3 regions of the Glutamicibacter halophytocola genome follow, and region 2 is predicted to be linked to each of the others. Evidence: riboswitches for the same ligand, from Rfam matches in the RefSeq annotation. Region 2 holds a riboswitch; each other region holds the start of a gene.
What was found. Region 2 has a riboswitch for S-adenosylmethionine ahead of AOZ07_RS01730 (acyl-CoA dehydrogenase family protein). Riboswitches for the same ligand answer to the same signal wherever they lie in the genome.

Region 1 (10,367 bases), 420 kb from region 2:
TTCCTGGATCCGCCCGTCCAAAAGCTTTGAATCGACAAGTTCCAGGTCATAGTCGTCGACCCCTCCGAGTACCGGAGCAGAGCCGCTATGCCCGGTCAGCACCGGGAAGATGCTCACCTGGATGAAGTCCACTAGACCTGCCGCCAGCAGCGAATGGTTCATGGCCAGGGAACCGTGGGAGCGCAGCGGCACATCTGAGGTTTCCTTGAGCTGGGCGACGACTTCCAAGGCATCAGCGCGCTCCAGCGTGGCATTAGGCCAAGACAGCGGCTCTTCCAAGGTGGTGGAGATGACGGTGGCGGGCTTGTCGTGCAAAGCCACGCCCCACGCGTCTTCAACCTCGGGATTCATCTCGATTTCTGCCCAGAAGAGACTAAACAAGCGGAAGGTGTTTGCTCCGAAAACCATGCGGCATGGGGGAGTGTAGAGCCCGAGGCGATGGGCCAACAGCTCGGGCCCCTGTTTTCCCCAGTAGCCACCCCAATCGCTGCCTGCACTGCCGAAGCCATCAAGGCTGCTGAACACGTCAAAGGTATAGGTGGCACTCATGGCAAGCCTCCGAAGCTGATCCGCTAGGTGCCACCTAGGATACGCTCAGGCGCTGGGCATATCTACGTTTTGGGTGCGCAATTGTCCACGCGAGAGTTCCTTTCCGCTGGCCTCATCGGTGATGACAACTTCCCACAACTGCTGGGTCTTGCCTTGGAACAGCGCCTTGGCCGCAACCTGCACGCGCGCACCGGTAGAGGGACGCAGGAAGTCGGTGGCATTGTGAACGCCCACAGCAAATTGATTGCGCTCTGAGACCGCGTAGCTGGCGCCAACGCTGCCGGCGCTTTCAATCATGGAGGCATAGACACCTCCATGTACGACGCCCCACGGGGTGTGGTGCTTTTCATTGAGATCGGCATGGCCTCGCACGGAAGTGGCGGTGATGTCGTCAAAGACCAGGCCAATGCTGTCAGTGAAGCGGCTGGTCTTGTCGGGGATTCGCTGTGCTGGGGAACTCACGGGTGACTCCAAAAGTGTCGGGGCGCGGTGCGCCTGTTCGAGTGGTGGGGCTTGCGGTTCAATTATTTGCACTTTACCTGCTGAAGTACGCGGCAATCCTTGCGGGAAGATCCTTGATGGCGAACCCTGGCGCCGATTTTCCACGAAGCGCAGATGCCGGAAGATATTTAGCCGTGCCATAAGTTAATGCGTTACGACGAAGCTCACACCTTCATGGCCGGCTGAAGTGCCTGAAGCGGTCCGAATTGGTGAATAAAGGACTGTTCCATGACCCTAAAACTGAGCCACTGTCGAATATTTTGTTGAATATTGCGATTTGAGAAGTGAATTGTTTGACGGTGCTTCGTCATGAGTCATATTGTTTTAAGCAGAATCAAGAGCATCAGCTAAAAGCCCTGGCTTGCTGATCGGCAACCCTCTCAACGGTAGTGGGGTGCTCCAGGTGAGGATTCGGTTTTGCGCCAAATGGTGTCAGAACAAGTACCGCGCACGGCGTGAAACCTCAGTGGCAACCGGATTCGGATCATCCCGAACCGCTGTTCCCGCTGGGTCTGACGCGGTGGGCAAGAACCGAAGGAATCGAGCCATGTCATTGAATCGTGAACTTGACCCGCTAACCCTACGCAAGGTTTTCGCTCAACATCCCTCAGGCGTGGCCGCTCTGTGTGCAGAAGTGGACGGCGTGAAAACCGGCATCGTTGCATCCTCATTCACTGTCGGGGTTTCGCTGGAGCCGGCATTGGTGATGTTTGCAGTCCAGAAGACCTCCAACACCTGGCCGAAACTGCGCGAGGCCAGCCACATTGGTGTTTCGGTTCTCAGCGATCTTAATGGAGGGGTCTGCGCGCAGATCGCTTCGAAGAAGGGCGATCGATTCCTCGGCGTGGATACCGTGGTTTCCGAGCAGGGCGCTCTGTTCATTGAAGAGTCCACCCTCTGGCTGGAAACGTCGATTTACAACGAAGTCGAAGCTGGTGACCACTGGGTTGTGCTTTTGGAGGTGCATGGGCATCACACATCACTGCACTCGCCGCAGATCTTCCATGATTCCCGATTTCATTCAATCCCAGTTCCTGAGCTCGTCTAAATCTTCTGAGGGGTAGTTTCCCGAAGGCCCGGCGTGGATTCCCTGATGGTGATCTGCTCCGGGCCTAGTCGCGTTTCGGGACGCGTTCAACGCCAGGCAAATAGTTATCCACGGTGTGGATCGCGACCGCTACGCGAAAATGTGGACTATTGGCCATAACTTGCCGAGTTGACCGTGCTAAAGGCCGGTGACTAAGCCTTTTATGATTCCGTGGATATCCACATGGTTATCCACACGTCTGTGGGCAAGATGTGCAGAACTGTGTGAAAACTGCAATAAACCCTGTATTGCGGGCGTTTTTGGGTGTTGATAACTACTGGGAACATATCGCTATCTTCAACAAAATATTTCCCTGTCCACAGATGTGAAAATACAAAAAGCCTAGTCAATAACTATTACTGTTGGGTACTTGACAATAATCCACAGGGTTCTCCCCAGACAGTGAACAGGCTAGTCCACAGCTGAGGGTATGTTATGCACAGAACCTGTGGATAATGGGGTTTACGTGGGTAAACATCGGCCCTACTGTTGGCTTTGGGGCAGAAATATCCACAGACGTAATCCATTGAACTGTTGGCATCAACTAGCAGGTTGGAACGTTGCCATCTGGCAAGGAAGATTTTTCCCCCTGGGGTCAATAGGGGATGGAAGTGTCTGCAATGAGTGCTGAGCCGGTTTACGAAGGACGAGAATCCGACGCAGGGCGCAAGCCGCCACAGGACGTCGAAGCCGAGATGTCCGTGCTCGGTGGCATGATGCTATCCAAGGACGCCATCGCAGACGTCGTTGAGGCGCTGCGCGGAACCGACTTCTACCGTCCGGCTCACGAATCCATCTACGAAGCCATTATCGATTTGTACGGCCGAGGCGAACCTGCCGATGCCGTGACCGTGGCCGACTTGCTGACCAAGCGCGGCGAAATTTCCCGCGTGGGTGGCGCTGCCTACCTTCACAACCTCATTCAGCAGGTGCCCACCGCCGCTAACGCCGGCTACTATGCAGAAATCGTGCGCGAGCGCGCCGTCTTGCGCCGCCTGGTGGACGCCGGAACCCGCATCGTCCAGATGGGCTACTCGCCCGATGGAGAAGTCGATGCCATCGTCAACGAAGCGCAAGCCGAGGTCTACAAGGTTGCGGAAAACCGCAGCAGCGAAGACTACGTACGCCTCTCGGATATCATCGAAGGCACCGTAGACGAAATCGAAAACGCCGCGAACGCCGGCGACGGCATCACCGGCGTGCCCACCGGGTTCTACGAATTCGACGAGCTGACCCAGGGCCTGAAGGGCGGCCAGATGATCATCATCGCGGCCCGTCCTGCAGTGGGTAAGTCGACCTTCGCGCTGGACTTCGCCCGGTCCGCCGCCATCAAGAACAACATGGCCACCGTCTTCTTCTCCCTGGAAATGGGCCGCAATGAAATTGCGATGCGCCTGCTTTCGGCAGAAGCCTCCATCCAGCTCCAGGACCTGCGCAAGGGTTCGGTGGAGGACGCGCAGTGGACCAAGATTGCCACCACCATGGGCCGGTTGAATGAAGCGCCGCTGTTCATCGACGATTCGCCGAATATGTCCATGATGGAAATCCGCGCAAAGTGCCGCCGCCTGAAGCAGCGCAATGAGCTGCGCATGATCATCCTCGACTACCTGCAGCTGATGAGTTCGGGCAAGCGCGTGGAATCACGCCAGCAGGAAGTTTCCGAGTTCTCGCGTAACCTCAAGCTGCTGGCCAAGGAGCTCGATGTTCCGCTGATCGCGCTGTCGCAGCTGAACCGTGGTTCCGAACAGCGAACCGATAAGCGGCCAATGGTTTCGGACCTTCGTGAATCCGGTTCCATTGAGCAGGACGCCGATATGGTGATCCTGCTGCATCGTGATGATGTGTATGACAAGGAAAACCGTCCAGGCGAGGCCGACGTGATCATCGCCAAGCACCGTGCCGGTCCCACCAAAACCATCACCGTGGCATTCCAAGGCCACTACTCGCGCTTCAGCAATATGTCCTCCGAGGGTTAATCCCAGTCAGAACCGACATGGCAGCTACTAAGCCGGCGGCTTGCTGGCTATAGTGGGTGCCATGTTCGCTTCTTTGCAGGCCTTGCTTTGGGGCACGGTAGCCGGATCGGCGCTGTTGCTGGGATCTGGCGCCGCCTGGTGGCTGAAAATTCCGAAGGTCTGGGTTTGCGCGATCATGGCCTTCGGCGCAGGAGTGCTGGTCAGTGCACTGAGCTTTGAGCTTGTACTCGAGGCCTTCGAAACTGGCGGGCTCCTGGCAACGGCGGCCGGTGTGCTGGTGGGCGCCGCGCTGTATTTCTCGGCCAATCGGGTACTGGCCTGGCGCACCACAAGGCGTCAAAAAGCCTCGGGCAGCGCTCAGGGCGGCGAACCTGCGGGCACCGCTTTGGCGGTGGGAGCCTTGATCGACGGCATTCCCGAATCCGTGGCACTGGGCCTGAGCGTTGTGGCTAGCGCGAGCATCAACCCCGCCATGCTCATTGCCATTTTCATTTCCAACATTCCCGAAGGGCTGGCCAGCACGGCTCAAATGAAGAGCGCCGGCCGCAAAGGTTCCTCGATTGCCCTTCTGTGGGGTTCCATCGCGATTTCTTGTGGGCTGGCTGCCTTTGCCGGGGCACTGGCCATGCAATCCATGCCTGAAGAAGCCCTGGCCTTTGCCACGGCAGTTGCCGCAGGCGGAATCCTGACCATGATTGCCGACTCGATGATTCCAGAAGCCTATTCTGTTGAACATGACTACACCGGGCTGCTGGTCACCGGTGGCTTCCTGTCGGCATTCGCCCTGCATGTTCTGGGCGGATAGCAGAAAACTGGCATGATTAGGGCATGCCCCTAAGACGTAGTAGCCACAATCCTGCGCCAGCTACAGAAACCATTTACGCACCGCAATTCTTGGCCACCACCATGGGCATGTTTGTTCTGGTGTTCCTCGTTGCCTTTGAATCCATGGCGGTCACCACCGTGACAACGGAGTAATTGGGATTCGATATTTGATCTGCTGAGCCTGAAGCTGAATCTCTCGTAATCGAGAAAGTTTTTCTTACGCGCGCGCCGTTCCATGGATATGATCGGACGCATGACGACGTTGGAGAATCTTCCCGAGCTTGACTACGCCTTCTTAGCGGAATTCGCGCGAGTCGAAGGGGACAGCCTTACGGCAGTGGGCGCGAGCTTCACTCGAGTCGCCTTGCCTTCATTACCGGCCCCGCTGACGTTGCACGTCGCTGGGCGTATCCGGGCTAGAGAAGGTGGAGCGCCATTCCCAGTCAAGATAAGGGTCGGGAATGATGATGGGTCAAGCGGACTTGTCTTGGAAACCACAATGAATCCGAAACAGGCGGTAAACCCATATGAAGGGAAAGTGGGTCTTGTCTTCACGGCTGAAGTTCCGCTTAAGATTGACTCTGCTGGGCGGTATCGAGCTGAAATATTCATCAATAACGCCCTAGTCCGGAAATTGTATTTCTCTGTTGACATTCTGGAAAACGTCGGGGGCTAGTGATCTGATGGAGCTGAAGATCAGTAGTCATGCTCTATCCAGGATCCAGCAACGAGGGATATCGGAACAGCAAGTTAATGAAGTGTTCACCGAACACCGGCGTTTGATGAGTTACGAATCAAAGGACGCGGCGGGACGATGGGTGTACATGGTGGAAATTGGGGAAAGGAAACTGATGGTCGTGACTTTTCCGGCAATTGAAGATGCGGCGCCCAATGCAACTATTACGGTAATCACAGCTTACTGGCACTAAAACTAGTAAAATGTATACTTACCAAACGCAGAGAGTTCTTATGAACACGATGCGAGGAGGAAAGGTAAAAATGTCTGATAGCACATATTACGACGCAACCCTTCGTGTGGGCTACGCCCAAGTGACAGACGAGACAGTTGAAAAGACCATTGAATATGGTGGCGGACTACTCATAGATTTGGACCGCGCGGGCATGCCTGTAGGTTTCGAGGTTCTGGGTACTTCTACCCGATTCCCCATTTCAGAAATGGGTGAAAAGTTTAGTTGGAGCGCTGACGTGATGACACGTGCGAGTATCGCACTGGATAAGCTTGCACGTCTTATGAACGTACGCACTGATAGCACTGGAGACGGTGTTTTTAAGCCGGCGTCGGTTTGGTCAAGTAAAGGCCTAGCGCACGCATAAGCAGCTGATAATGCCCCATCCTTCCAGGATGGGGCATTTTTTGTGCCATAGATCGCCGTCAGCACGCTTCTAGGTGGCAATCTTCCCATTTCGCATAAATGCTCACCGCCAGATCTGGCAGTTGCGCCGTGTAGACGATCGTCCCAATCAGCCTGGATAGCAGTTAGCGCTGCGTGTGCAGGGCCATTTTAGACCAATCCCGGATAAGTTCAGCCGTAGCCTGGTCATCGTTAGTTCGTACCGCGGCGGATAGATCTTCCAGGCGTTTCGTGAGCCGTTCCATGTCCGCGTCTAGGTCGGCCAGCAACCGCTGGTAAACATTATCCGGCAGCAGACCATCGAGCATCTTGCCCGTGAGCACGTCACGCTTTCGGTCTACCTTGATCAGGGCTCGCCGTATGCCGGGTGTAGGGTCTGTTGGTTTTACTGTGGTCGGTTGTTGGTCTGCCAGGTCGCTGATCTCCTGGGCGATGGTTTCCAGCCAGGGGAGCAGGTGCTCCATGATGCGGGATTTTTTGACGTACCCGCCTTTGCGCAGGTGGTAGTAGGCCGCTTGCTTGCAGGAGTAGGTTACTGCTCCGCGTGGCCCGGTTTTGGGCTTGGGTCGGCCGCCGTAGGCCTTGCTTCCGCAGATCCCGCAATAGATGGATCCGGTCAGCAGGTATTCGGTGCTTTCTGCGCGGGAGCGTTTGATCCGGTCGCGGCGCCGGGATTGGTACCCTTGCCACATTCCCTCGGGGATGAGGGGCATCGTGGATGCTCTGGCGAACTTGTCCGCCGTAGCGGAAGCGTCCGGAGGCGAACGGGTTGTCGAGTATGCCCATGATGATTTCGGCCGACCAGGTTTCGGCGATGACGCTGCTGTATCCATGGTTGGGCTTGATGCCTGTGGCGTTAAGCTAAGTGACTAGTTCACACTTGGAATGCCTGGCGGCGGACATGCAGTAGAGACCGACGAGAGCGGGGACCTGATTGGCGTGGCATGCCGTGCCAGATAAAAATGGAATTACTCTAAGTAGGGCGACAGTAGATCTCTGACATAAAGATTGCTTGAAATTTTGCAACTATCAATAGAACCTTGTGCGGGGGTGCCCCTATGTTGTTTATTGAGCGTTAACTGGCGCCGGAACATCTCAAAAAAGTTCCATCGCGAAGCATCGCGAACAGGGCTGTCAACCGGCGGTGGGCTAACGCAATCAACGCTTGGTTACGCCGTTTGCCTCGGGCACGTTTCCGGTCGTAATTAGCTCTGCTGACAGGCTCGAAATCTTAGCCCAAGACCCTCAATTAGTTGAAACATTGGCAGCAACGACAATTACTGCTGGCAAAACCATGCACGAAGAAAAACTAGATGCGTTGAGAAATGCGGTGCTGAACTCGGTAAACCCGCGACTACGTCTCGACGAATGCCTGCGTCTCCAGTTCATTACTTTTATTGAACAGATGGCGCCGGGCCATTTGAAGCTTATGAAGTATTTCTCCGCTCCTCGCCAGTGGTATGAAGGACGAGGGATGTCGATTCCTTCGGTAACGACTTCGAAGCCGTTGGCAATCTAGGGAATGGGACGGGAGAACGTTGAGGCAACTACACCCAAGAGGTTGATGGAGGATCTAGTAACTTGGCGGTTGGCCGGTCTCGTGTCGGACATCTCGGGTACCGAGAGTCTAATTGACGGGGAGGTTGTCATCGAGGGCGGGGAGGAGTCCATGCGATGTGTTAACGAACCGACTTCTTTCGTAAGCTAGCCCAAGGCCGCCCTCGCCCCACGTCTCTATGTTTAGAAGAGTTTGAGGGTAGTAATCGGACACCAACTACTAGTGCCAATCCGATGATCGGCGAATTGCTCAATGGTAAGAAGTATTGTGCCTTGGCCTTTGCCACGGCAGTTGCCGCAGGCGGAATCCTGACCATGATTGCCGACTCGATGATTCCAGAAGCCTATTCTGTTGAACATGACTACACCGGGCTGCTGGTCACCGGTGGCTTCCTGTCGGCATTCGCCCTGCATGTTCTGGGCGGATAGCAGAAAACTGGCATGATTAGGGCATGCCCCTAAGACGTAGTAGCCACAATCCTGCGCCAGCTACAGAAACCATTTACGCACCGCAATTCTTGGCCACCACCATGGGCATGTTTGTTCTGGTGTTCCTCGTTGCCTTTGAATCCATGGCGGTCACCACCGTGATGCCGATGGTTAGCGAACTGCTCAACGGCGAACGCTATTTTGCGCTGGCCTTTGCCGCCCCGATTGCCAGTGGCATGCTCGGCATGGTTGCCGCCGGTGAAGTCTCCGACCGCTGGGGACCGAAGCATCCCTTGTTCATTAGCGTCGCGATTTTCTGCGTGGGCTTGCTGATCTGCGGTTCCGCAGCGAATATGCCGATGCTTATTGGCGGGCGCATCCTGCAGGGCGTCGGAGGCGGTGCCATCACCGTGGCTATCTACGTGCTGATTGCCCGTGCCTATCCAGGCCAGCTGCATTCAAAAATCTTTGCACTCTTTGCCACCGCGTGGGTGCTGCCAGCGATGGTTGGCCCATGGCTGGCCGGCCTGATGGCGGTGCATCTCGGCTGGCGCTGGGTCTTTTCCGGCGTGGCCGTCTTGGTGATCGTCGCCTTCTGCGCGATGGTACCGGTGCTCAAATCCATGGATTCCGAACGCAACCAGGAACTTGGTCCGGTATCGGTGAAGCGCCTGGCGCTTGCCGGGCTGACCGGGCTTGCCGTGATCTCCATGAATCTGCTGGGCAATTCGAACAGCCGCTGGTCGCTGGCCGGATTAGCGCTGGCGCTGGTGGTCGCATTGGTGGCGATTCGCCCGCTGCTGCCGCGTGGGACGTTCCTGGCGCGCCGCGGACTGCCTGCCACCATCACCACCAGGATCTTCATTACCGGCGCCTTCTTCGGGGTCGAGGTTTATCTGCCCTATCTGCTTCGCGAGGACTACCAGCTCGCCCCGGACCGGGCCGGATTGATCCTGACAGCCTCGGCCCTGTGCTGGTCGATGGGTTCATGGCTCCAGGGAAGGCTGGGGGAGAAGGTCGCTTCCTCAACCTGCATCACCGTGGGCGCAGTGGCCGGGAGCGTGGCCATAGCCACCGCATTGGCCACCGCGCTCTTCCACCCGCCGGTGCTCGTGCTGGTGTGCGGCTGGGCGGTCGGGGGCTTTGGCATGGGGATGATTTTCCCCCGCCAAAACGTCAACATGCTGGCCCTGTCCTCCAAGGAAGAACAGGGCTTCAACTCCTCGGCCATGTCCGTGGCGGACTCGCTGGGCAATGCCGGGGCCACAGCCATCGGCGGCGTGATCTTTGCGCTGGCCGCTGCCGGCACGGGCTTCGTTGCGGTCTTCAGCTTCAGCCTGGTCTTGGTCCTGGTTCTGATCGCCATGTCGCCGCGGACCAAGGGTGCCCCGGCCCTGGCAGCGCGCTAGCCGCGCGGCAAGATCTCCAGGTGCGCCCTGGTTGGCTTCACAAGATGCTGGTCGTACTCGCTGTGCTTGGCCACGTAGCCCTTGACATAGGGGCAGACCGCCACGATTTTCGCTCCGCTGGCGATGGTATTCTGCAGTGCGAATTTCACCAGGACGCTGGCTAGTCCCTGTCCGGCGTAGTCCTCATCCACGGTGGTGTGGAAGAAGATCCGCTCGGTTCCATCGGCTCCATCAAAGTCCCGGTAGTGTGCCGCGCCGATGATCTTGCCGTTATCGTCAAGGGCGAAGCGCTGGCGCTCGGGAAGGAAGACTGGCTGGATTTCACTCATGTTTGGTGTCCTTTGGGTCAGGAAGGGTTCACGCGCGGACGCAGGCGAACGGTGGGAAGGGCTGGGGCGGGCAGGGCCGCCGGGGTGCCAGGCGGGAACGGTCCGAAGCGATCCTCGGACACATCTCCTGGTTCTGCTCCGATCTCGGCTTGCCACTGCGCGCGGAAGGCGAGGACTTCCTCGTGGGTGCGGCCCACAAAGTTCCACCACATCAAGATGTCTTCCTTCAATGGTTCTCCGCCGATGAGCAGGGCCAGCACCGGTTCGTCGCCGGAAGCCAGGCGCAGGGTGTTGGAACCAGTGCGCACGAACCCGAGATCGCGTGGGGCCAG
Region 2 (10,367 bases):
GTCACGACATTCCAGCCCACGCGGCCGTTGGTCAGGTGGTCCAGGGTGGCCAGGCGGCGGGCGAAAGCGTAGGGGTGCTCGTAGGCGGTGCCCGCGGTGACGCCGAAGCCGAGGTTCTCGGTGACCGCTGCCATGGCGGAGACCAGCATCATCGGGTCATTAACCGGGGCCTGGGCGCCGGAGCGCAACGGGGACTCATTGGTGCCGTTGAAAACATCGTAGGTGCCCAGGACATCGGCGATGAACAGGCCGTCGAACTTGCCCTTTTCCAGTACCTTGGCCAGGTGGGTCCAGTAGCCGATGGTGTTGTAGGTCGAGGCCTTGTCATCCGGGTGGCGCCACAGGCCTGGCGACTGGTGCACCACGCAGTTCATGTCGAATGCGTTGAAGAGAATTTCGCGCTGCTGGCTCATTGATGTTCCCCTTGCCGTGGTTGGGTAGTGGTGAAGATTTGTGGTTCGCGCTCAGGCGCCGTGGGCTCGATGGTTGCTGTCTTCGCCGGTGACCGAGAGTCGTTGCGGCTGGACCGCATTGATCTCGTAATCCCCCACAATGCGGGCCTTGTAAATGGCCGGGTTGTGGGTGGCGATGGTCCGGGCGTTGCGCCAGTGCCGGTCCAGGTTGCAGATGACGCTGGTCGAGGATGCGCCCAGGCCGTCAAAGAGCTTGCTGGTGGCACCGATGACGAGTGGCTGGACGATGGTTTGCGCCCGGTTGGCTGCCAGTTCGCAGACCGCATAGCGTTCCTCGTCGTTGAGCCCCGGATCCACCAGTGCGGCTTCGACTTCAAGGACGGCGCCGATCACGACCGAGTCCGCGGCGAAGGATTCTGCGGACACCTCGCCGACCAGTTGCAACACCTGTGGTTCGCGGTGCACCGGAACGCCGGTGCCGGTGGTGAAGATGCGGGTGCGGTTCTGCACCGAAATGCGCAGGTCATTCAGGGCCGCCCGGGCGATACCTGCCTGCACGGCCATGAGCACCAGCTGGAAGATCGCCGCTTCGGAGTCGTTGCTCTGCTGCGGCATGAACGTGTCCACCGGGACCTGGTGGAACTCTGTGGTTCCGGTGCCGGTGAGCCCCTGGCCAAAGCCATCCCAGTCATCAAGGATCTTGACGCCGCTGTGCTGGGTGGAGACTACCGCGATCTGGCGCCCGGGCAGTTCCGGGTGGGCCACGGCCACGGTGGTCCAGTCGGCAAAAATGGTGCCGGTGCAGTAGTACTTTTCACCGTCCACCAGCCAGCGGCCATCAACCTGGCTCACCTTGGTGTTCAGCGTACCCAGGGCATTGCCACCGCGTTCGGTGTAGGCGTTGCCGACAATTTGCCCGGCGGCGATGCGGGCGGTCCACTTGCTGCGCAGCTTTTGGTCGTCGAGGACCAGCACGTTTTCCACGAACGCGATATGCGCGCGCCACAGCTGGCCGACATGCGAGTCGGCTTCGGACAGCTCGATGAGCAAGCGGAACACGTCGACCAGGCGCGCGCCGTATCCGCCCTCGGCAACCGGGATGCGCAGTGCGCCGAAACGTTCGCGGTTGAGCAGGCCTACTTGCTCGAAGGGCAGAACGCGGTTGCGGTCGCGGTCCTTGGCGGTGCTGGCGATTTGCGCGAAGACCGGACGGAAGATTTCAGCCAGCCGGTCGTATTGCTCATCCGCGCCGGGGCCGGGGGTGACCTTGAGCAGTTGCCGCGTGGGCAGCTGCTCTTCGAAGTCGTCTAGTCCCATGGCGCTAGCCTGCGAAGGATCGCTGAGATGGTTGAAGTCCAAACCGGAGGTGTTTGGCAACTCGCCAAATGACATTAAAAGTCCTCAATTCTTTCCATCGGTCCTGGCGGTAGCACCGTCTCCCTTTTCGGGTGGTTGCTGCGGCGTCGTCGAGCCAGATCTCTCAGCCGCTCTGGATGGGTCGTCATTCATTTGTAGCCGTAATAAACCGATGCATCCAAGCCACGAAGTCACATTTCGACCTTGGGCGGTTCCGAGATGACCGGCAGGTTGAACAGCTAATGGCGCATCATGCCGAAGATGAATTGCCCATATTCGCCCATTATCGATCAAACCGGCATTCAATGAAATAAATAACGAAATATCCCGCGCATGTGGCACAGTTATCGAAGATTTTTCATGTTACGCAAGATTTGCATTCAATTCCTTCGAAACCCTGTAATAGACGTGTAACCATCCCGAGCGGCCGAGAGATCTGGCTCAGTGACACCGCAGCAACCACCTATGGAGGACACCTTCCATAGGCCGGTGCTACCGCCAGGACCGATGGAGATGATCATGGCACTGTGCTTTGCGCAGCCTCAAATGCAGTACCCGGGCCTCGCATCCATGGCGCTGGGCGCCGGCCTCGCCAATTTCTCGCGCAGATTCGCCACCACGGCACAGAGCCGCACCGCGCTTTCAGGCTCGCAGCCGCAACGGGCTATGGGCAAAGACAGGCAATTCGCCTCGGCCAAGAACCTCCAGGGCACAAGCAACAGCTGGCCTTCCTCGGAATACTTGCCGTTGCCCTGCTCGCTGCCTCCGAACGCCGCGCCATAAAAGCCCCGGGCCCGAGGGCACTAGCGATCAAGTACCAAACCAGCCACCGAATAGACACTCCAAGGAATACTCTGTAATGACCATCGAATCGGCACCAACCTCTGCATTTGCCTCAGAGGAAGCACGCCAAGCATTCTGGGACGACGCGGCACGCCTCCTTGATTGGGACACCAGCTGGCATACCACCAGCCAGATCCTCCCAGCTGACCCGGAAGCCAAGCGCGGACCGCAGATCTCCTGGTATCTGGGTGGCAAGCTCAATGCCGCGGTGAACTGCGCCGACCGGCATGTGGCCGCCGGCCGCGGAGACAAGGTCGCACTGTATTTCGAGGGCGAACCCGGCGACCGGGTGGCCGTCACCTACAAGAACCTGCAAGAACGCATCAGCCAGGCCGCCCACGCTTTGGAATCCTTGGGCGTGGCCAAAGGCGACCGCGTGGTCATCTACCTTCCGGTCCTCATCGAAACCGTCGTCATCACGCTGGCCTGCGCCCGCATCGGCGCCGTCCACTCGCTGGTCTTCGGCGGATTCTCTGCCGAAGCGTTGAAGTTCCGCGTGGAAGACACGAAGGCCAAGGTGCTGGTGACCACCGATGGCCAATTCCGCCGCGGCACCTCGGTGCCTGTCAAGGACAATGCCGACGAAGCGGTCTCCGGCGAGAATGAAATCGAAAAAGTGCTGGTCATTCGACGCACCGGCGATCAGATCCCGTGGACCGAAGGCCGCGACGTCTGGTGGCACGATGTTGTCGACACCCAGCCCACCGAACATGAAGCGCAGTTCTTCGACTCCGAAACTCCGCTGTTCATCATGTACACCTCCGGAACCACCGGACAGCCCAAGGGCCTGGTGCACACCACCGGTGGCTACCTGACCCAGGCTGCCGCCAGCTACAACATGCTCTTCGCCAACCCGGATGCCTCCCAGCGCGAGAATGACGTGCACTGGTGCACCGCGGACCTGGCATGGATCACGGCCCACACCTATGAGATCTATGGACCGCTATCCAACGGCGTCACCCAGGTGATTTATGAAGGCGTGCCCAACGCGCCGCATCCCGGACGCCACTTCGAAGTCGTCGAACGCTACAAGGTCACCAGCTACTACACGGCCCCGACCTTGGTCCGCTCGTTGATGGGCTGGTTCCCCGAGGGCATTCCCAAATCCTACGACCTGTCCTCCATCAACGTCGGCGGCACCGTTGGCGAAGCCGTTAACCCGGAGGCCTGGCGGTGGCTGCGCGAACAGCTTGGCCGTGATACCCCGGCAGGCATTCCGATGGTGGATACCTGGTGGCAGTCCGAGTCCGGGGCGACGGTCCTCTCCCCTTTGCCGACCGACGACTACTTCAAGCCAGGTTGCGCCGCCCGTGCCCTGCCGGGCGTTTCCGTGGATATCGTTGATGCCCAGGGACAGCGAGTTGAGCCCAATACCCAGGGCAATATTGTCATCACCCGCACCGGCCCGTCCATGGCGCGCACGGTATGGGGCAACCCTGAACGCTACTACACCAGCTACTGGGAGAAGTACGTCCAGCAAGGCTGGTTCCTCGCCGGCGATGGGGCACGTTTTGACGAGGATGGAGATATTTTCATCCTGGGCCGCACCGATGACGTGATCAATATTTCCGGGCACCGGTTATCGACCATTGAAATCGAGTCTGCGCTGGTCACCAACTCCGGTGTCGTCGAGGCCGGCGTCTGCCCCACCCCGGATGCAAAAACCGGACATGCGGCCACCGCCTTCGTGGTGCCCCTGGACAAGTCGCTGATTGGCGAAAACCCTGATGAGCAGCTCGCCGCGCGCCAGGCACAATTCATAGCTGAGCTTCGTTCCACGGTAGCCACCCAGATAGGCCCGATTGCCAAGCCGCGCGATGTGCTGCTGGTACCGGATGTTCCCAAAACCCGTTCGGGCAAGATCATGCGCCGCCTGCTCACACAGCTATTTGAAGGAACCACGCTGGGTGACACCACCAGCCTGCAGAATGAACCGTGCATTCCCGAGATCAATGCAATCTGCCGGGCACGCCGCTAAAGCGCAACTGAAGAAAATCCGCTTTAAATAGTCGAAGCCACGTCCCGCGGGACGTGGCTTCGACTATTTGATGCTAGGAATCCTTGGATTCGGAAGAATCCGTGGACGGTTCCACAACAGCCTCGGTAACTATCACCGGAGCTGAATCCACCACACCATCTTCCGGCTTCCCGGCCGGCTTGATGATGGGAATCTCGGTGGTCATCAGGCTGAACTGGCTGCCTTCGTGCCGGTCCACGCCCTGGGTCACCGATTGCTCAAGCACGGTGCGGGCCACCTTGCCGCGCAAGATCAGCGGATCGCGGCTCAGGTCCTTCCATAGTGCGACGCACAACAGCAGCATCACGATCACGAACGGCAAGGCCGAGACAATCGTGATGTTCTTCAAGCCGTTGAGCGCCTCGGCCGGATGATCGCCACCCGCCAACAGCATGACTGCGGCAACAGCACCGGTGGCGACACCCCAGAAGACCACGGACTTCTTGGTCGGCTCCTCGGCCCCGCGCTCGCTCAAGGCACCCATCACGATGGAAGCCGAGTCGGCGCCGGTGACGAAGAAGATCGCGATCAGCAAGACCGTGACGATCATCAGCACCGTGGCAATCCAGCCGGAGAGCGGAAGCGCATTAAGCAGATCGAAGAGGATCAGGTCGAAGTTGATGTCCGGAGCCCCATCCACCACCTTGGCCAGCGCCTCGCCGGTGTTGCCTGCACGCTCCGCGCGTTCCTGCAAGCCAATGGCGCCACCGCCGAAGATGGAGAACCACAGCAGGGTGACAGCCGATGGAACCAGCAGCACGCCGGTGACAAACTGGCGGATGGTGCGGCCACGCGAAATGCGAGCGATGAACAGGCCCACGAATGGGCTCCATGAGATCCACCAAGCCCAGTAGAAGACAGTCCAGGAGGACAGCCAGCTGGACATGGTGCCGTCGCCGGAGGCCGCGGTACGCGAAGCCATCTCTGGAAGGTCGCCAATGAATGCGCCCACGGCGTTCGGGACGACGTTGAGGATGAATAGCGTTGGGCCGCCGATGAAGACGATCAGCGCCAGGATCACTGCCAAGACCATGTTGATGTTCGACAGCCACTGGATGCCGCGCTCGATGCCGGAGACAGCCGAAGCGACAAACAATGCGGTAAGGATCGCGATGATCACTACCAGGACGCCGGAGCCAACCTTTTCAAGGATGCCAGCGGACTGGATGCCGCCACCAATCTGCAGTGCGCCCAGTCCCAGTGAACAGGCGGAGCCGAATAGGGTAGCGATAATGGCGAGGATATTAATGGTGCGGCCGCCCCAGCCGTGCACAATGCGCTCTCCGAAGACGGAGGAGAACATTGCCGAGAACAGCTGCGGGCGCCCCAGGCGGAAACTGCCGTAGGCCATGCCCAAGCCGACGATGGCATACATCGCCCACGGGAACAGCGTCCAGTGGAAGAGCGTGGTGCCCATGGCGGTGCTCAGGGCAGCGTCGGTAGACCCTTCAACGGTGCCTGGCGGCGGTGACATGTAGAAGAACAGCGGTTCTCCCACGCCGTAGAACACCAAGCCGATGCCCATGCCGGTAGCAAACATCATGGAGATCCATGAAACTGTACTGAATTGCGGTTTTTCGTCGTCCTTGCCCAGCGGGATGCGCCCGAAGTTCTTCGCAGCGACCACGATGACAAATATTGCGAATACCGAGGCTGCAATGATAAACAGCCAACCAGTGTTGGTGATGACCCAGTTAAGGGCCACGTCTGCGGCTTTACCCAAGCCCTCGGGGGTTACGAAACCCCAAATGATAAATGCCAGCGCCAAGGCGCCAGCGATTCCGAATACCCAATAGTCGGTTCCTGAAACCGAATATTTCTTTGGTCGTCGTTGTCGAGCTGTATGCAGCTCGCCGACGAGGTCTTCAAATGATTGATCCGTCTGCTTCATTGCGTTCTTCCTTCACTGGTAAGGCTCGGCGAACGAAGTCCTGCCGGCGCCCGGCGAGTTATCGCTTCGAGGGGACGCGATTGCCCTGCAGTGTGCTTGATTGCGAATTGCTTATCGGTGTCGATTCACTGAATCCAAATCTAGCGTCAGAGGGTGCTGATTGATACAACTGACCCTGCATATTGCCACGGGAATATTACCGGTGACCCGACGCTATTTCTTCTCGAATTGTCACAATAAATCCTAAATAGGCCTTTTTAAGCATGGTCGACCCACACCCATTGGTCAAACCAGAGCGCCTGATTCTCGCGGTTTTTTGCCTCAAGCACCCCGTTCATGGCGTACTGCTCATAGTCTGTTCACAGCTATGTGAGCTTGCTCGCGTGTGCATAATTCCTGCCCGAAGCCGCCCAGAATTCCAGGTCGTGCGCAGCAAAATCCGTGGCCTGATACCTTGGCGAATTCTGCCGAGGGCGGGCTACTCGTTCGGTTTTTGCGGTAACTTCGGCTCCTACGCCAAACACATAAGACATATTCCGAAATAAGAATATTTACTAACCAGCACTGAACACCAGAAGTTAATCAGGGAACATCGCGTAGCAACCTGAAATACACCTCTACTTATCTTGACTCATTCAAGATAAGCGGTCATGCTGAAGATATGACATCTCTGGACGGGATCGAGCAAGTGCTCAAGGCTGCCTCTATGCGAGTCACGCAACCACGCGTTGCGGTACTCGCTGCGGTTGCCGCGCACCCTCACGCGGACACCGAAACAATTATTTCGGCGGTCCACAGTGAGCATCCCACGGTGTCACACCAGGCGGTCTACGATTCGCTCAAGCTGTTCACCAGTTTGGGCGTCATCCGCCAGATACAGCCTCAAGGGCATATCGCACGCTACGAAACCCGCGTCGGCGACAACCATCATCACGTGGTGTGCCGCCAGTGCGGAACCCTAGCTGACGTCGACTGCGCTGTCGGCGGAGCCCCTTGTTTGCACGCGTCGGATGACCACGGCTTCAAGATCGATGAAGCCGAAGTCATCTATTGGGGCACCTGCCCCGAGTGCCAGGCTAAGAATCTCGGCGGGTAGCCGCACGGCCCCAAAACTTTGTCATCATTCGGGACCCCCTCGGGCGATGAACATCGAACCACAAACCCCAAAAAATCCGGAAGGAAGAGCATATGTCTGAGACAACAGCAGGTCAGTGCCCGGTTGTAGGCAACACCGGTCGAGTACACCCGACCCAGGGAAACGCCAACACCGAGTGGTGGCCAAATAAGCTGAATCTGAAGATCCTTGCAAAGAATCAGGAGGCTACCAACCCCCTGGATGCAGACTTCGATTACATCAAGGCTTTCGAAGCTCTGGATCTGGCAGCAGTCAAGGCTGATCTCGCCGAGGTCATGACCAAGTCCTACGACTGGTGGCCAGCTGACTTCGGCCACTACGGTCCCTTCCTGATTCGCATGGCTTGGCACTCTGCCGGCACCTACCGCTCGCACGACGGCCGCGGTGGCGGATCTGCAGGCCAGCAGCGCTTCGCTCCGCTGAACTCGTGGCCAGATAACGTGAACCTGGATAAGGCTCGCCGTCTGCTGTGGCCTGTGAAGAAGAAGTACGGCCAGTCCATCTCCTGGGCTGACCTCATGATCCTGGCCGGCAACGTCGCGCTGGAAGACATGGGCTTTGAGACCTTCGGCTTCGCCGGTGGCCGCAAGGACGTCTGGGAACCAGACGAAGACGTTTACTGGGGTCCTGAGAAGGTATGGCTGGAAAGCGAACGCTACACCGGCGCCCGCAACCTCGACGCACCACTGGCAGCTGTCCAGATGGGCCTGATCTACGTCAACCCAGAAGGCCCAGACGGCGTTGCCGACCCACTGGCTTCCGCAGCGGATATCCGTGAAACCTTCCGCCGCATGGGCATGGACGACGAGGAAACCGTCGCCCTGATTGCCGGTGGCCACACCTTCGGCAAGACCCACGGTGCCAGCGCCGAGTCGCACAAGAGCGGCGACCCGGAAGCTTCCCCGCTGGAAATGCAGGGTCTGGGCTGGAAGTCCGACTTCGGTACCGGCAACGGCGATGACACCATCGGCTCCGGCCTGGAAGTTACCTGGACCTACCACCCAACCCGTTGGGACAACGAGTTCTTCCACATCCTCTTCGCTTACGAGTGGGAACTGTTCCACTCCCCTGCCGGCGCCCAGCAGTGGCGTCCAAAGGACAACGGCGGAGCCGACATGGTTCCAATGGCCCACAACTCCTCGGTTCGCCGCGAGCCACGCATGCTCACCAGCGACCTGGCCCTGCGCTTCGATCCTTCCTACGAGAAGATCTCCCGCGAGTTCAAGGACAACCAGGACAAGTTTGCCGACGCCTTCGCTCGTGCGTGGTTCAAGCTGACCCACCGCGACATGGGCCCGAAGTCCCGCTACTTCGGTCCAGAGGTTCCAGCAGAAGATCTGCTGTGGCAGGATCCACTGCCAGCTGCACCAGAAACCACCCTGGGCGCTGCAGAAGTTTCGGCACTCAAGGACCTGATCAAGGAATCCGGCCTGAGCGTGCAGCAGCTGGTCTCCACCGCTTGGAAGGCAGCGGCAACCTTCCGCTCCTCAGACAAGCGCGGCGGTGCCAACGGCGGACGCATCCGCTTGGAACCACAGGTTTCCTGGAGCGTGAACCAGCCAGAGCAGCTCAAGCCAGTGATCGCGAAGCTGGAAGAGATCGTTGACAACTTCAACGCCACTTCCGCCATCAAGACCTCCTTCGCCGACGTTGTGGTTTTGGCCGGCAACGTAGGTGTTGAGCTGGCAGCATCGGCTGCTGGCCAGCAGATCGAGGTTCCTTTCACTCCGGGGCGTGTTGACGCTACCCAGGAGCAGACCGACGTCGAGCAGTTCGCATGGCTGGAGCCAGTAGCTGACGGATTCCGCAACTACGACTCGGGCTTCTTGAACCTGCCTTCCGAGTACCTGCTGCTGGACCGCGCCAACCTGCTGGGCCTGACCGCACCGGAAACCACCGTACTGGTGGGCGGGCTGCGCGTACTGGGCAACAACTGGGATGGCTCGAACACCGGCGTATTCACCGATACCCCGGGCGTGCTGACCAACGACTTCTTCGCCAACCTGCTGGAACTGGGCCTTGAATGGACCCCGGATGCAGAAGAGAAGACCTACGCAACCACTGACGGCCGCTGGGTCGGCAGCCGCGTAGACCTGGTCTTCGGCTCCAACTCCGAGCTGCGCGCACTGGCCGAGGTTTACGCTTCGGACGATGCCAAGCAGAAGTTCGTCAAGGACTTCGCTGCAGCCTGGGCGAAGCTCATGGATGCAGATCGCTTCGAACTGCGCAAGTAAGCAGCCCCAGGGCTCAAAGCTGTGGCCGCCACTTCCGAATTCATCGGAGGTGGCGGCCACAGCCGTTCCAGCCCTGTTATCGGGCCATATTGTGCATCACGTGCTTGGTTCTCGAATAGCCGACCAAGGCATAGGCTGGGAGGCCGCGCCCGCATCCGGAGCATTTGAACCGAACTCCGGGCTGCGCGCACTGGCCGAGGTTTACGCTCCGGCCTGGGCCAAGCAGAAGTTCGTCAAGGACTTCGCCGCGGCCTGGACCAACCTCATGGATGCTGATCGCTTCGAACTGCGCAAGTAAGCAGACCCAGGGCTCAAAGCTGTGGCCGCCACTTCCGAATTCATCGGAGGTGGCGGCCACAGCCGTTCCAGCCCTGTTATCTATCGGGCCATATTGTGCATCACGTGCTTGGTTCTCGAATAGTCGTCCAAGGCATAGGCCGAGAGGTCGCGGCCGTATCCGGACCCCTTGAACCCGCCC
Region 3 (10,367 bases), 350 kb from region 2:
GGCCAGCACCGAAGAAAGCAGGTTGACGCTCACCCGCTGCCCCAGGCCGCTGCTCTCCCTTTCCCGAAGGGCCAGCAGGATCCCGGTGGCGGCGTTGTGCGCAGCGAGCACGTCAACCAGTGCAACCCCCACCTTGCTGGGGGCGCCATCGGGTTCCCCGGTAATGCTCATCAGTCCGCCCACCGCTTGGACCAGGAGGTCAAAGCCGGGGAAAGCTGCGCCTTGCTGTTCGCCGAATCCTGAAATGGAGCAATAGACCAGTTCCGGGTTCAGCTCTTTCAACCGGGAGTAGTCCAGTCCGAATTTGGCCAGGACACCGGGCCGGAAATTTTCCACCAGAACATCAGCGTCCTGGATCAATTCCAGAAGCCTCGCCAGGTGTTCGGGATTGCCGAAGTCGGCGATGACCGCCTGCTTGTTCCGGTTCACCGACCAGTAGTAGGTGCTCACGCCCTGGGCATTGACCGGCGGGGTCCACCCGCGGGTTTCATCCCCGGCCTTGCTTTCCACTTTCAGCACCTGGGCGCCGAAGTCGGCCAAGGTCATGGTGCATAGCGGACCGGCAAGAATGCGCGAGAGGTCGACGACTTTGATCCCGTCCAGCGGTTGGCCCATCTTTGCCACCTCGTTGTCATTCCCAGCTGAGTTAGTTACATGTTGCATGCTACTCTATGTTGCGCAGCTCACTCATGGCAAGACCCGGTGAAAAGGATCCGGGCTCCGCTAGGAAATCAGGTCGTCAAGACGGTCCAGGAAGGGCTGGGCCACCAGCGCCTCGGTCCGCGAACAGATGGAGCGAATCAGCATCTGTGCGGTGCGCATGATGTGGCCCCGCACCGCCGTGGCCGCCGCGGGCGCATCCTCGGCGAGAATCGCGGCCATGAGTTCTTCGCGGTCCCCCGCCAATTCCTGGCTGCTGCGGGCATAGGGCACCGTTGTCTGCCCATGCGCGAGCACCAGGTTGCGCAGCTCCCCCACCACGGAGTCAAGCTTCTTGTTGCTGGCCAGCCCCAGCAGGTACAAGTGGAATTCCTTATCGGCTTCCAGGGTCGCGCGCCCATCGCCAGTTTGCCCGGCCTGCAGCAATTGCTCGTGCAGCTGCACCAGCCGGGCACGGTCGGCGTCGCTGGCGTTGATGACCCCGCGGGCCGCTGCAGGCGGTTCAATGGCCAGCCGCAGCTGGAAAACCTCGACGATGTCTTCCAGGGAAATCTGGTTGACCCGGACGCCGCGGTTCTTGGCGACGGTCACGATGCCTTCTTTTTCCAGCAGCTGCAGCGCTTCGCGCACCGGGGTGCGCGAGACGCCGAGCTTCTCGGAAATGCCGATGGCCGAATAGTGCTGCCCGGGTTCCATCTCGCCTGCAACGATGGCCGCCCGAATCATCGTCGTGACCTGCTCGGTCAACGAGGCCTTGGGCGCGATCGGTTGCATGCTGCTCATGTGCAGAAGCTTATCCTGATTCGCACTCGCGGCACCCGATAGCCACTCGAATCGAGCTGCGCCGCAGAACTTCCCCCGGCGGGCACCGGCCGCACGATAAGCTGGCACGGTGAGCGAGCAAACAGCAATCTGTGAAAAAACCCGCGCCGAAGAACTGCGCGTGGCCGCCCTGGACGCGGCGCGCAGCGCTGCGAGCCTGCTGCGTGCCACCTTCCGCACCTCGGTGGATGCCGAGATCAAGACCAACGCCCACGATCTGGTGACCGAGATTGACCGGCGCAGCCAGCAAATTATCACCGAGTCCTTGTTGGCCGCGGTTCCTGGTTCGTGGGTGCTCGGCGAGGAGAACATTTCCACGCAATCGGGCAACGCCGCGCCAGGCTCAGTCCAATGGATTGTCGACCCCATTGACGGAACCAGCAACTTTGTCCACGGCATCGCATTCTTCTGCATTTCCATTGCCGCCGCCATCGATGGCCAGCTGGCCGCAGCGGTGATCATCGATCCCATTGCCGGCGACGAATTCACCGCCAATGCCGAATCAGCGCTGCTCAACGGCGCAGTCCTGAACCCCGCGCGGCGCCCCGAACAAGCCCGTGCCAATTTGATGACCGACTATCCCGGTGCAGAATCCCTGGTGCACGACGGGGATCTGGCACTGCAGCTCTTCGGCCAGTGGATCCAGGACTTCGCCACCGTGCGGCGCAAGGTCAGCGCCGCGCTGGCCTTGGCCCATGTGGCCGCCGGCTGGTGCGATGCCACCATCGGTTTTGACACCAAGGTGTGGGATGTGGCCGCCGGAGCCCACCTGGTGCGCATGGCCCACGGGACCTTCCGCGGCTTAGCTTACGGGCAAGAGGGCCTGGCAGATCACGAATGCCCCGGATTCATTGCCCAGGGACCGGGAGCGGACTACCGCTCGCTGCACGTGGCGGCGCAGAAAATCCATGAGCTGCGCACCGGCACGGACGCTTAAGAAGTCTGACAATATCCAGAATCTTGCCCAGGACCTCGGATCCGCGTCGAATCGGACGTATCATGGCGGCATGGAAACACTATTCCACCGGACCGCACACTCCGCCGTGCGGCACCATGGAGGCGGAGGAGTGATCCTGGGAGGTATCGGAGCGATAGTTCTCTTCGGTGCCTTCGCAGTGATGTTGGCAGCCCAGTCCTTGGATTGGGAGCCACTGCTCATCGGAATCAGCATGGGCGTTTCCGCAGTGCTCTTTGGCGTGGTCTACCACTTCACGCATTAGCCGCTGACGGTTCTGGATAAGGCTGTGGCCCCGGACGCTGGCACTTGCCAACGTTCCGAGGCCACCATATTTTTGCCGGCACTCGGCACTGCCTTTACAGGTGCGTTGGGGCGAACATCTTGAGCAGAGTTTTGACCACGATGACATTCGGCCCTTGCCCGGCCAGCGCTTCTTCGAGGGCGTCGCCAATCTGCTCGACGGCCACCTCGCGGGCAGGAACGCCAAAGGATTGGGCCAGCGCCACAAAATCGGGCCGCGCCAGTTCGGTGGCCGTCGCCTTGCCAAAAGCGCCTTCCATATATTCGCGCAGGATGCCGTAGCCGCCGTCGTCAACGATCAGCCAGGTCACCGGGGCCTGATGCTGCTTGGCGGTAGCCAGCTCGGCGATCGAATACATCGATGAGCCATCGCCGCTCACCGCGAGCACTCGCTGGCCGGTGCCGATGGCCCCGCCAATGGCCGAGGGGAAGCCGAAGCCCAGGCCGCCGGCACCCTGTGCCGAGTGGAACTGGCCCTCCTTCGCATCCCAGCAGCTCCAGCCCCAATAGGCCGCGATGGTCATGTCCCAGAAGGTCTGCATCCGGGCCGGAACCGCTGCACGGATATCGGCCATGAACTTTCGCTCCTTGGCCAAATCCTGCCCGTCAAGACGAGCCTGGATCTTCTCCAGGGTCTGCGCCACCACCTGCACTGGGCTCTGGCCATGCCAGGAGGCCCGCGGGGCGAAACCGGCGGCGTGCAACTGGCGATCAAGGAATTTCAAGGCTTCGCGGGCATCGGCGCGGATTCCCAGGGCCGGGGTATTGGATTCCAGCACTCGAGGCTCGGCGTCGATCTGGATCATCTTGCCGCGCGGTTCCAGGGTGAAGTAATTGCTGGTCACTTCCCCCAGGGCCGAGCCGATGACCAGCAAGACGTCTGCATCTTCCATAATCTGAGTGGCGTGGCGATCCTCAACCCACGATTGCAAGGACAATTCGTGGTTCCAGGGGAACGCTCCATTGCCGCCGGGGCTGGAGAGCACCGGTGCCTGCAGGGTTTCGGCCACCGCGAGCAATTCGGCCTGGCCGCCGGCACGACGCACCCCGCCACCGGCGATAATCGCCGGGCGGTCTGCGAGGGAAAGCCAATTGACCGCTTCGCGGATCAATTCCTCGCGCGGCGGGTGCTCATAGGCTTCGGCCAAGGCATCCTGCACCGGCGGGACCATCACCTGGGCCAAGAGCACATCCTGCGGGACTTCCACCCAGACCGGGCCCATGGGCACGGTGATGGCGCGTGCCCAGGCATCCTGAATGGCCGAGGGAATGCCCGAGGCATGGTGCACGGTCTGCTGGAACTTGGTGACGTTGGCGGCCGAGGCCTTCTGGTCATCGAGCTGGTGCAGCATGCCCTTGCGGCGCGCACCCAGGCCGTCGAGCGGAATCTGGCTGGCGATGACGACCATGGGCACGCCGGTGGCGTAGGCTTCCTGCAGCCCGGCCAGCGAGGTCAGCGCCCCGGGACCGGTGGACAGGAAGAGCACGCCCACCTCTCCGGTGGCGCGGGAGTAGCCGTCGGCCGCGAAGGCGGAGTTGTTTTCCACGCGCGAGGAGACAAACTCCAAGGTGGAACGTGAGAGCGCGTCGAACAGCCCCAAGGCGTGCTGTCCGGGAATGCCGAACACGGTTTTGGCGCCCAGCGCGGTGAGGGTCTCAATGACCAGGTCGCCGCCGTTGCGTTGAGGCTGTTCGCTCATTACTTGTTCAGCCCCTGGTTAGCCCGGAAGTCGCTGATCAAGCTGATCAGGTCGTAGGTGACATGGCTGGCAGCCACGCCGGTCAGCTCCGCGTGGTCATAGGCCGGAGCGACCTCGACGATGTCGGCGCCCACGATGTTCAGCCCGCGCAGGCCGCGCAGGATCTCAAGCAGTTCGCGGCTGGTGATGCCGCCGGCCTCGGGGGTGCCGGTGCCCGGGGCGTGGGCCGGATCCAGCACGTCGATGTCCACCGAGATGTACAGCGGGCGGTTGCCGATGCGCATCCGCAGCTTGTCCACGATTTCACGCACGCCCTGGTAGTAGACATCCGAGCTGGTCACGATGCCGAAGCCGAAGCGCTTGTCGTCTTCCAGGTCCTTCTTGCCGTACAGCGGGCCGCGGGTTCCCACATGGCAGATGGCCTCGGTGTCCAGGATGCCTTCTTCCACCGCGCGGCGGAAGGGGGTGCCGTGGGTGTATTCGGCGCCGAAGTAGGTGTCCCAGGTGTCCAGGTGGGCGTCGAAGTGCAGCATGGCGACCGGGGCGCCAGCGCGCTGGGATGCCGCGCGCAGCAGTGGCAGCGCAATGGTGTGGTCGCCGCCGATGGTGACCAGGCTCGAACCGTCCGCGGTCAGCTCCAGCGCCTCGTGCTCGATGGTCTCGATGGCTTCGTTGATGTTGAACGGGTTCACCGCGAGGTCGCCTGCGTCCACCACCTGGCTCTGCGCAAACGGCGAGGTGTCGGTGGCAGGGTTGTACGGGCGGATCAGGCGCGAGGATTCGCGCACGTGGTTGGCGCCGAAGCGCGCCCCGGGCCGGTAGGAGACACCGGTGTCAAAAGGCACGCCGATGATCTTGATATCCGCGTTCTGGACCTGGTCCAGGCGGGGCAGCCGGGCATAGGTTCCGGCCCCCGCATAGCGCGGGATGACCGCTGCGTTGATCGGACCCAGATGGCCGTTTTCCTCAATGCGGACTTCTTTCATGTTCTTGCCCTCCCGGCGTTTCACGGCTTTCACCGTAGTTGCCCAATATGAAACTTCAGTTTCCTATTATGCTATTTTGTTGGCGCGGTCACGTCAAGGCTTAAGCCATGGATCCGGGAGCTGGGGCGCGCAAAAGGGCAGAATGCCGCCGCCAGGGCATGCGGGGGCAGGGTTCAGCGCTGCGGCAATTGGCACGCGGTCCTATCCGGGGAGGAGCAGCGTGAGTGATGGCCCGGGGGCCGGTGCAAGAAAGGAGCTGGATCGCTGGGCCAGTTGGCTGGCGCAGCGGCATGATCGCCGGAAGACTAGGCGCCGCGGAAGTTCTTCGTGCTGGCATTAACCAGCGAACGATCGATTTCATGGATCGCCACGCAGAACCCGGCGGAGAGGATCAGGGACTTGAGCATGAGCTCGGAGAGGTCATCGGCTACGTAGACCAGTTGCAGGGGCCCGACCAGGATCATGAGAATGATCGCCCAGAAGGCATATAGCCACGAAACGCGGGCCTGCGCCATTTGCGGGAAGCGGGCCCTGCGCCGAATGGTCCGCAGGCCGAGCACCACAATCACCACCGCGATAATAACCGCCCCGATGAAAAAGAAATTGCGCTGCGTGCGGATCCACGTCAGGGTCGTGCCGGCAAGAAGTCCGACAAGCACCGAAGCCCACCAGCTGATGCAGCGAAGCTGATCCCGTGCGCCAGTATCCTCGCTAGTCCTCACGCCACTCCCATCGATCACCGCACTGTGTGCGCACGCCGAGCACACCTTTTTAGAATACGCGCTCCACAGCACCGCAACGAAAAGGAGCGCTTGAAGCTAGAGGATCAAGGTCCAGGTCACCAGGGCTGCCTCATCGGACTCGTTTTCCCAGCTGTGCGGCTCGCGCCCGGGAAAGGTCATGGTGTCCCCGGCCTGGAGCTCAACACGCTGCTCGGGCAGCACGAGGGTGAATTTCCCGGCGATCACATGGAGCACTTCCAACTCGCAGTCCACCGAATACAGCTCGGCTTCGCCGGAGCCCTTGGGAGCGATTTCGGCTCGGATCATCTGCACGCGCTTCTCGCTGCGCGGCGTCACCAGCTGCTCGGTGATCCCCTCCCCGCCCAGCGACACCCGCGGCGCTTCTTCCAGCCGCACCAGCATGGTTTCGGGCACTTCAAATAGCGTGCCCACCTCGATGCCGAGCACCTCGCACAATTTCAGCAGCGTGGAGACCGAGGGGCTGGTGAGATCTCGCTCAACACGCGAGAGGAAGCCCTTGGTCAGCCCAGACAGCTCAGCGACCTGGTCGATGGTCATTCGCTGCCGCTGGCGCACCCCGCGCAACCGCGAACCGATATTGATCGCGGCACCGCTTGATTCCACGGGCAGGGTCTTCATGCTTTCGCTCCATCACTTCGCTTGTTGCGGCACGCCAGCAGCCAAAGGGGCGCTCCGAAAAGGCTGCGGCGGCAAGTTTACCAATAGTAAACAGAGCATAGCGCGAGTCCTGCAAATATGCCGTGTCCCACACGTTCCGCGCTCCAGATCCCCACACGCTGGCTAGACTCTGATCATGGATCACAGCAAGGAACTGCTCCAGGAATATCTCTCCGACGCGCGCGACGCAGTCATCTACAAGGCCCAGGGGCTGAGCGCACAGCTGGCACGCAAACCGCTGACGCCCACCGGAACGCACATCCTCGGCGTCGTCCACCACCTGGCCATCACCGAGTACGGGTATTTTGCCCAATGCCTCGGCCGCACAGTGGATGACCCCTATATCCAAGAGCTTCTGGATGCCGATGACCCGCAGGCCGACTTCCTGCCGCCGGCCCGCTTCAGCGCCAGCGGGATTATCGAGCTGTACCGGGAGTCAACCGCCTTCTCGGATGCTGGCATCAGGGCTTTGCCGCTCAGCGCTCCCGTCGAAGTGCCCTGGTGGATCCGCCGCCGGCACACCACGCTGGAACATCTCATGGTGCACATGATCGCGGAAACCTCCCGGCACGCCGGCCACCTCGACATCGTGCGCGAACAGCTTGATGGCTTCACCGGCTTGCGCCCCGAAGCGCCCAACCTCCCGGACTATTCCGCAGCGCAATGGGCCCAGCAGTTCGAATCGATCAACCGCCTCGCCATCGGTGATGACCACCAGTAGCCAGGAGCCCAGGTCATATTACGGAACAGGCCTTCATCGCGGACAGCGCAGGCGGTAGCATCACAAGTGTTGCTTCACGAGACACGGCGCCAAGCTCCGACTGGCCGTGCACCAACCCCAGATTCATGGGTGGTTCGGATGAAGAAGCGGTCCGTTCACACACTGTGCTCGGGCAAGAACACAGCGAGAGCGCATCACATGGCCTATTCCGTCCTGCCCATCGTCGACCGCCGAACCGGCCAAGTGCAATTCAAGGTCCACGGACTCTGGCATATCTGCTACGTCGGCGATCCAATTCTGCTCGAACAGCTCCTGGCCCGCTGCGCACGCCGCCCGGTCTTCGATCCGGAAACTTCCCAGCTGCTCCTGGGCGTTGCCGCCGCAGGGGAACCGCAGGGGCGCAACGCCGCTTTTAGCCTTGCCAAATTCCCAACGCCCCATCCCCTTACTAAAATCGGTAGCTGACCCGTTCACCGAGTTTCGACAAGAAATTCGACCTGCCAAGAGAGCTGTTTTCGTGATGTCGAACCAGTCAGCAACCGAACCTACCCGTGCCCAAGTCCAGCGCTGGCGAAAATACCTGGCCGATGAAGTCGCCGAAGGCGCCATCTACCGCACCCTGGCCCAGAAGAAATCCGGGCAGGAAAGGCAGATCCTGCTGGGACTCGCCGAAGCCGAAGCGCGGCATGAGGCGCACTGGCGGGCCAAGCTGGGCGAACACGCCAAGCCGGTCCGCCCATCATTGCGCCGCACGATCTTGCGCTTCTTGGCCCGCAATTTCGGCTCGGTCTTCGTGCTGGCCATGGCACAGCGCTCCGAGAGCAATTCGCCGTACCGCGACGACAAGGACGCGACCGCGCAAATGGCCGCCGACGAACAGGTGCATGAAGAAGTAGTCCGCGCACTGGCCACCGCCGGCCGGGCTCAGCTCTCGGGCAACTTCCGCGCCGCGGTTTTTGGCGCGAATGACGGCCTGGTCTCCAACCTCGCCCTGATCATGGGCATCGGCGCCACCGGGGTATCCTCCACCTTCGTGCTCTTTTCCGGCATCGCCGGGCTCTTGGCCGGAGCGCTATCCATGGCGGCCGGCGAATTCGTCTCCGTGCGGTCCCAGCGCGAGCTTCTCACCGCTTCACGGCCCACCCAGGTGACGCTGACGGCAGCACCCAACCTCGATTTGGCGTCCAACGAGCTGGTGCTGATCTACAAGGCCCGCGGCATGAGCGATGAAGATGCCGAACACCGCGCCGCAGAACGCATGGGGCTTTTCACCTGTGATTGCAACCCCGCCTTCTCGCTGAACCCCGAGGAACGCGCAGAGGAATTGGAAAACGAACACGAAGAGCTCGGCTCGGCCACCGGCGCGGCAGCCACTTCCTTCTGCCTCTTCGCTTCCGGCGCCATCATCCCGATCCTGCCCTATATCTTCGGTCTCGGCGGCTTGGCGGCCGTGGCCATCTCCGTGATCCTGGTGGGGATCGCCTTGATGATCACCGGAGCCATCGTCGGCCTGCTCTCCGGAGCCTCGCCGCTCAAGCGCGGCCTGCGCCAGCTGGCCATTGGATGGGGCGCCGCAGCGGTCACCTACTGCCTGGGCCTGCTCTTCGACGTGCAGGTGGCATGACCGGCTGTTGGCTCGGCTTCAATCGCCCATGACCCCGCGGCATCATCTGATGCCGCGGGGTCATTTGCTTGGGGGCGCTACCAGCGTGTGCGCCGGCGCAGCGTGCTCATGGAGCTGATGAACTCCATCGCCTCGGCCGCGGTGTCCACCAGGGCAATCTTTTCTCCCATCACCCGATCGGCGGCTAGCGCCTGGAGCAGCGGCCACACCGGCAGGGTCCTGGTCCAGTATTCACGGCCGAACAGGACCATGGGAACCACCCGGGCGCCGGTGGCATAGTAGTTTTCGCAGGCATCCTGGAAGATCTCCTGAACCGTGCCGGCGGATCCGGGCAAGACAATCAGCCCGCCATTGGACTGCTCCAGGAGAATTGCCTCGCGGATGGAGTTGGCGAAGAACTTTGCGATCTTCGTGGCAAAAAGATTTGGCGGTTCGTGGCCGTAAAACCATGTAGGCACCCCCAATGACTGCTGCGAGCTGGGGAAACGATCCTTGACGGCGAGCGCGGTCCTGGCCCATCCGGTGCGCTGGTGAATGGCGTCGGGCTGTTCGGCGAGCATTTCCAGGGCAAGGTTGAGATCCTTTTGCTGGTAGCCTGCCAGCCATGCCCCGGCATTGGCAGCTTCCATGGCTCCCGGTCCCCCGCCAGTGGCCACGCCATAGCCGGCCCGGGTAATCAATTGGCCCAGTTCCACTGTTTGCGCGTACTCGCGTGAACCGCGGCGCATCGCATGGCCGCCCATAACCCCGATGAGCGGGGAATCCTTGAACACGCCCTCATAGACTTCCGAAATCAAAGCCTGCCCAACGTGGTGATCATGCAGGGTCCTGGCCATCGCATCTTCGGGATTCAGCGCAGCCGGTGCGGTGTGCTGTTGCGAATAGGCGTAGATCTTCGCATCCGGGACCTGTTCGTAGCCCTGCGCGCGGATCCCTTCATAGAGTTCTTCCGGGGTATACAAGCTGCGTTCCCCCGTGGTGAAGGGCAGTTCTTCGCCAGAGCTCATGCACAGGCCACCGGTCGCCTGAACCAGTTCCCGCCCATGCTGCGAGTATTGGCAATCGATGAAGATCGCTTCCGACAGGTCCAGGGAGCGAAGGACGGAGTCCCGTTCACGCAGATCAACCCGATGCACGCGCCAGCTGAATCCGCGGGGGTGGAGGGAGGAAAGCGC

Region 1: another riboswitch for S-adenosylmethionine. It lies ahead of AOZ07_RS17755 (flavin reductase family protein); the one in region 2 lies ahead of AOZ07_RS01730 (acyl-CoA dehydrogenase family protein).
Region 3: another riboswitch for S-adenosylmethionine. It lies ahead of AOZ07_RS03445 (hypothetical protein); the one in region 2 lies ahead of AOZ07_RS01730 (acyl-CoA dehydrogenase family protein).

What each region holds. Positions count from the first base shown of each region.
Region 1 is NZ_CP012750.1:3,855,461-3,865,827, reverse strand. Features, by position in the region: gene AOZ07_RS17765 (dihydrofolate reductase family protein) at 1-549, opposite strand, end outside; gene AOZ07_RS17760 (PaaI family thioesterase) at 595-1,011, opposite strand; SAM riboswitch class IV at 1,383-1,500, shown strand; gene AOZ07_RS17755 (flavin reductase family protein) at 1,598-2,098, shown strand; gene dnaB (replicative DNA helicase) at 2,758-4,113, shown strand; gene AOZ07_RS17745 (ZIP family metal transporter) at 4,175-4,918, shown strand; gene AOZ07_RS18920 (hypothetical protein) at 4,942-5,091, shown strand; gene AOZ07_RS17740 (DUF6941 family protein) at 5,192-5,614, shown strand; gene AOZ07_RS17735 (DUF4258 domain-containing protein) at 5,622-5,867, shown strand; gene AOZ07_RS17730 (DUF2283 domain-containing protein) at 5,938-6,273, shown strand; gene AOZ07_RS17725 (zinc ribbon domain-containing protein) at 6,437-7,024, opposite strand; partial or broken gene AOZ07_RS18565 (IS110 family transposase) at 7,387-7,536, opposite strand; gene AOZ07_RS17720 (hypothetical protein) at 7,477-7,830, shown strand; gene AOZ07_RS17710 (hypothetical protein) at 8,103-8,297, shown strand; gene AOZ07_RS17705 (MFS transporter) at 8,321-9,706, shown strand; gene AOZ07_RS17700 (GNAT family N-acetyltransferase) at 9,703-10,035, opposite strand; gene AOZ07_RS17695 (pirin family protein) at 10,053-10,367, opposite strand, start outside.
Region 2 is NZ_CP012750.1:367,586-377,952, reverse strand. Features, by position in the region: gene AOZ07_RS01735 (LLM class flavin-dependent oxidoreductase) at 1-413, opposite strand, end outside; gene AOZ07_RS01730 (acyl-CoA dehydrogenase family protein) at 465-1,805, opposite strand; SAM riboswitch class I at 1,822-1,913, opposite strand; SAM riboswitch class I at 2,181-2,283, shown strand; gene AOZ07_RS19215 (hypothetical protein) at 2,289-2,552, shown strand; partial or broken gene acs (acetate--CoA ligase) at 2,605-4,590, shown strand; gene AOZ07_RS01715 (BCCT family transporter) at 4,664-6,520, opposite strand; gene AOZ07_RS01710 (Fur family transcriptional regulator) at 7,182-7,616, shown strand; gene katG (catalase/peroxidase HPI) at 7,709-9,889, shown strand; gene AOZ07_RS01700 (hypothetical protein) at 9,939-10,187, shown strand; gene AOZ07_RS01695 (aminobutyraldehyde dehydrogenase) at 10,268-10,367, opposite strand, start outside.
Region 3 is NZ_CP012750.1:717,709-728,075, reverse strand. Features, by position in the region: gene AOZ07_RS03485 (CaiB/BaiF CoA transferase family protein) at 1-615, opposite strand, end outside; gene AOZ07_RS03480 (GntR family transcriptional regulator) at 724-1,443, opposite strand; gene AOZ07_RS03475 (inositol monophosphatase family protein) at 1,553-2,419, shown strand; gene AOZ07_RS18665 (hypothetical protein) at 2,490-2,702, shown strand; gene AOZ07_RS03470 (thiamine pyrophosphate-binding protein) at 2,797-4,440, opposite strand; gene speB (agmatinase) at 4,440-5,426, opposite strand; gene AOZ07_RS03460 (hypothetical protein) at 5,732-6,148, opposite strand; gene AOZ07_RS03455 (helix-turn-helix domain-containing protein) at 6,245-6,808, opposite strand; gene AOZ07_RS03450 (DinB family protein) at 6,984-7,568, shown strand; SAM riboswitch class IV at 7,641-7,753, shown strand; gene AOZ07_RS03445 (hypothetical protein) at 7,767-8,033, shown strand; gene AOZ07_RS03440 (VIT1/CCC1 transporter family protein) at 8,089-9,192, shown strand; gene AOZ07_RS03435 (LOG family protein) at 9,270-10,367, opposite strand, start outside.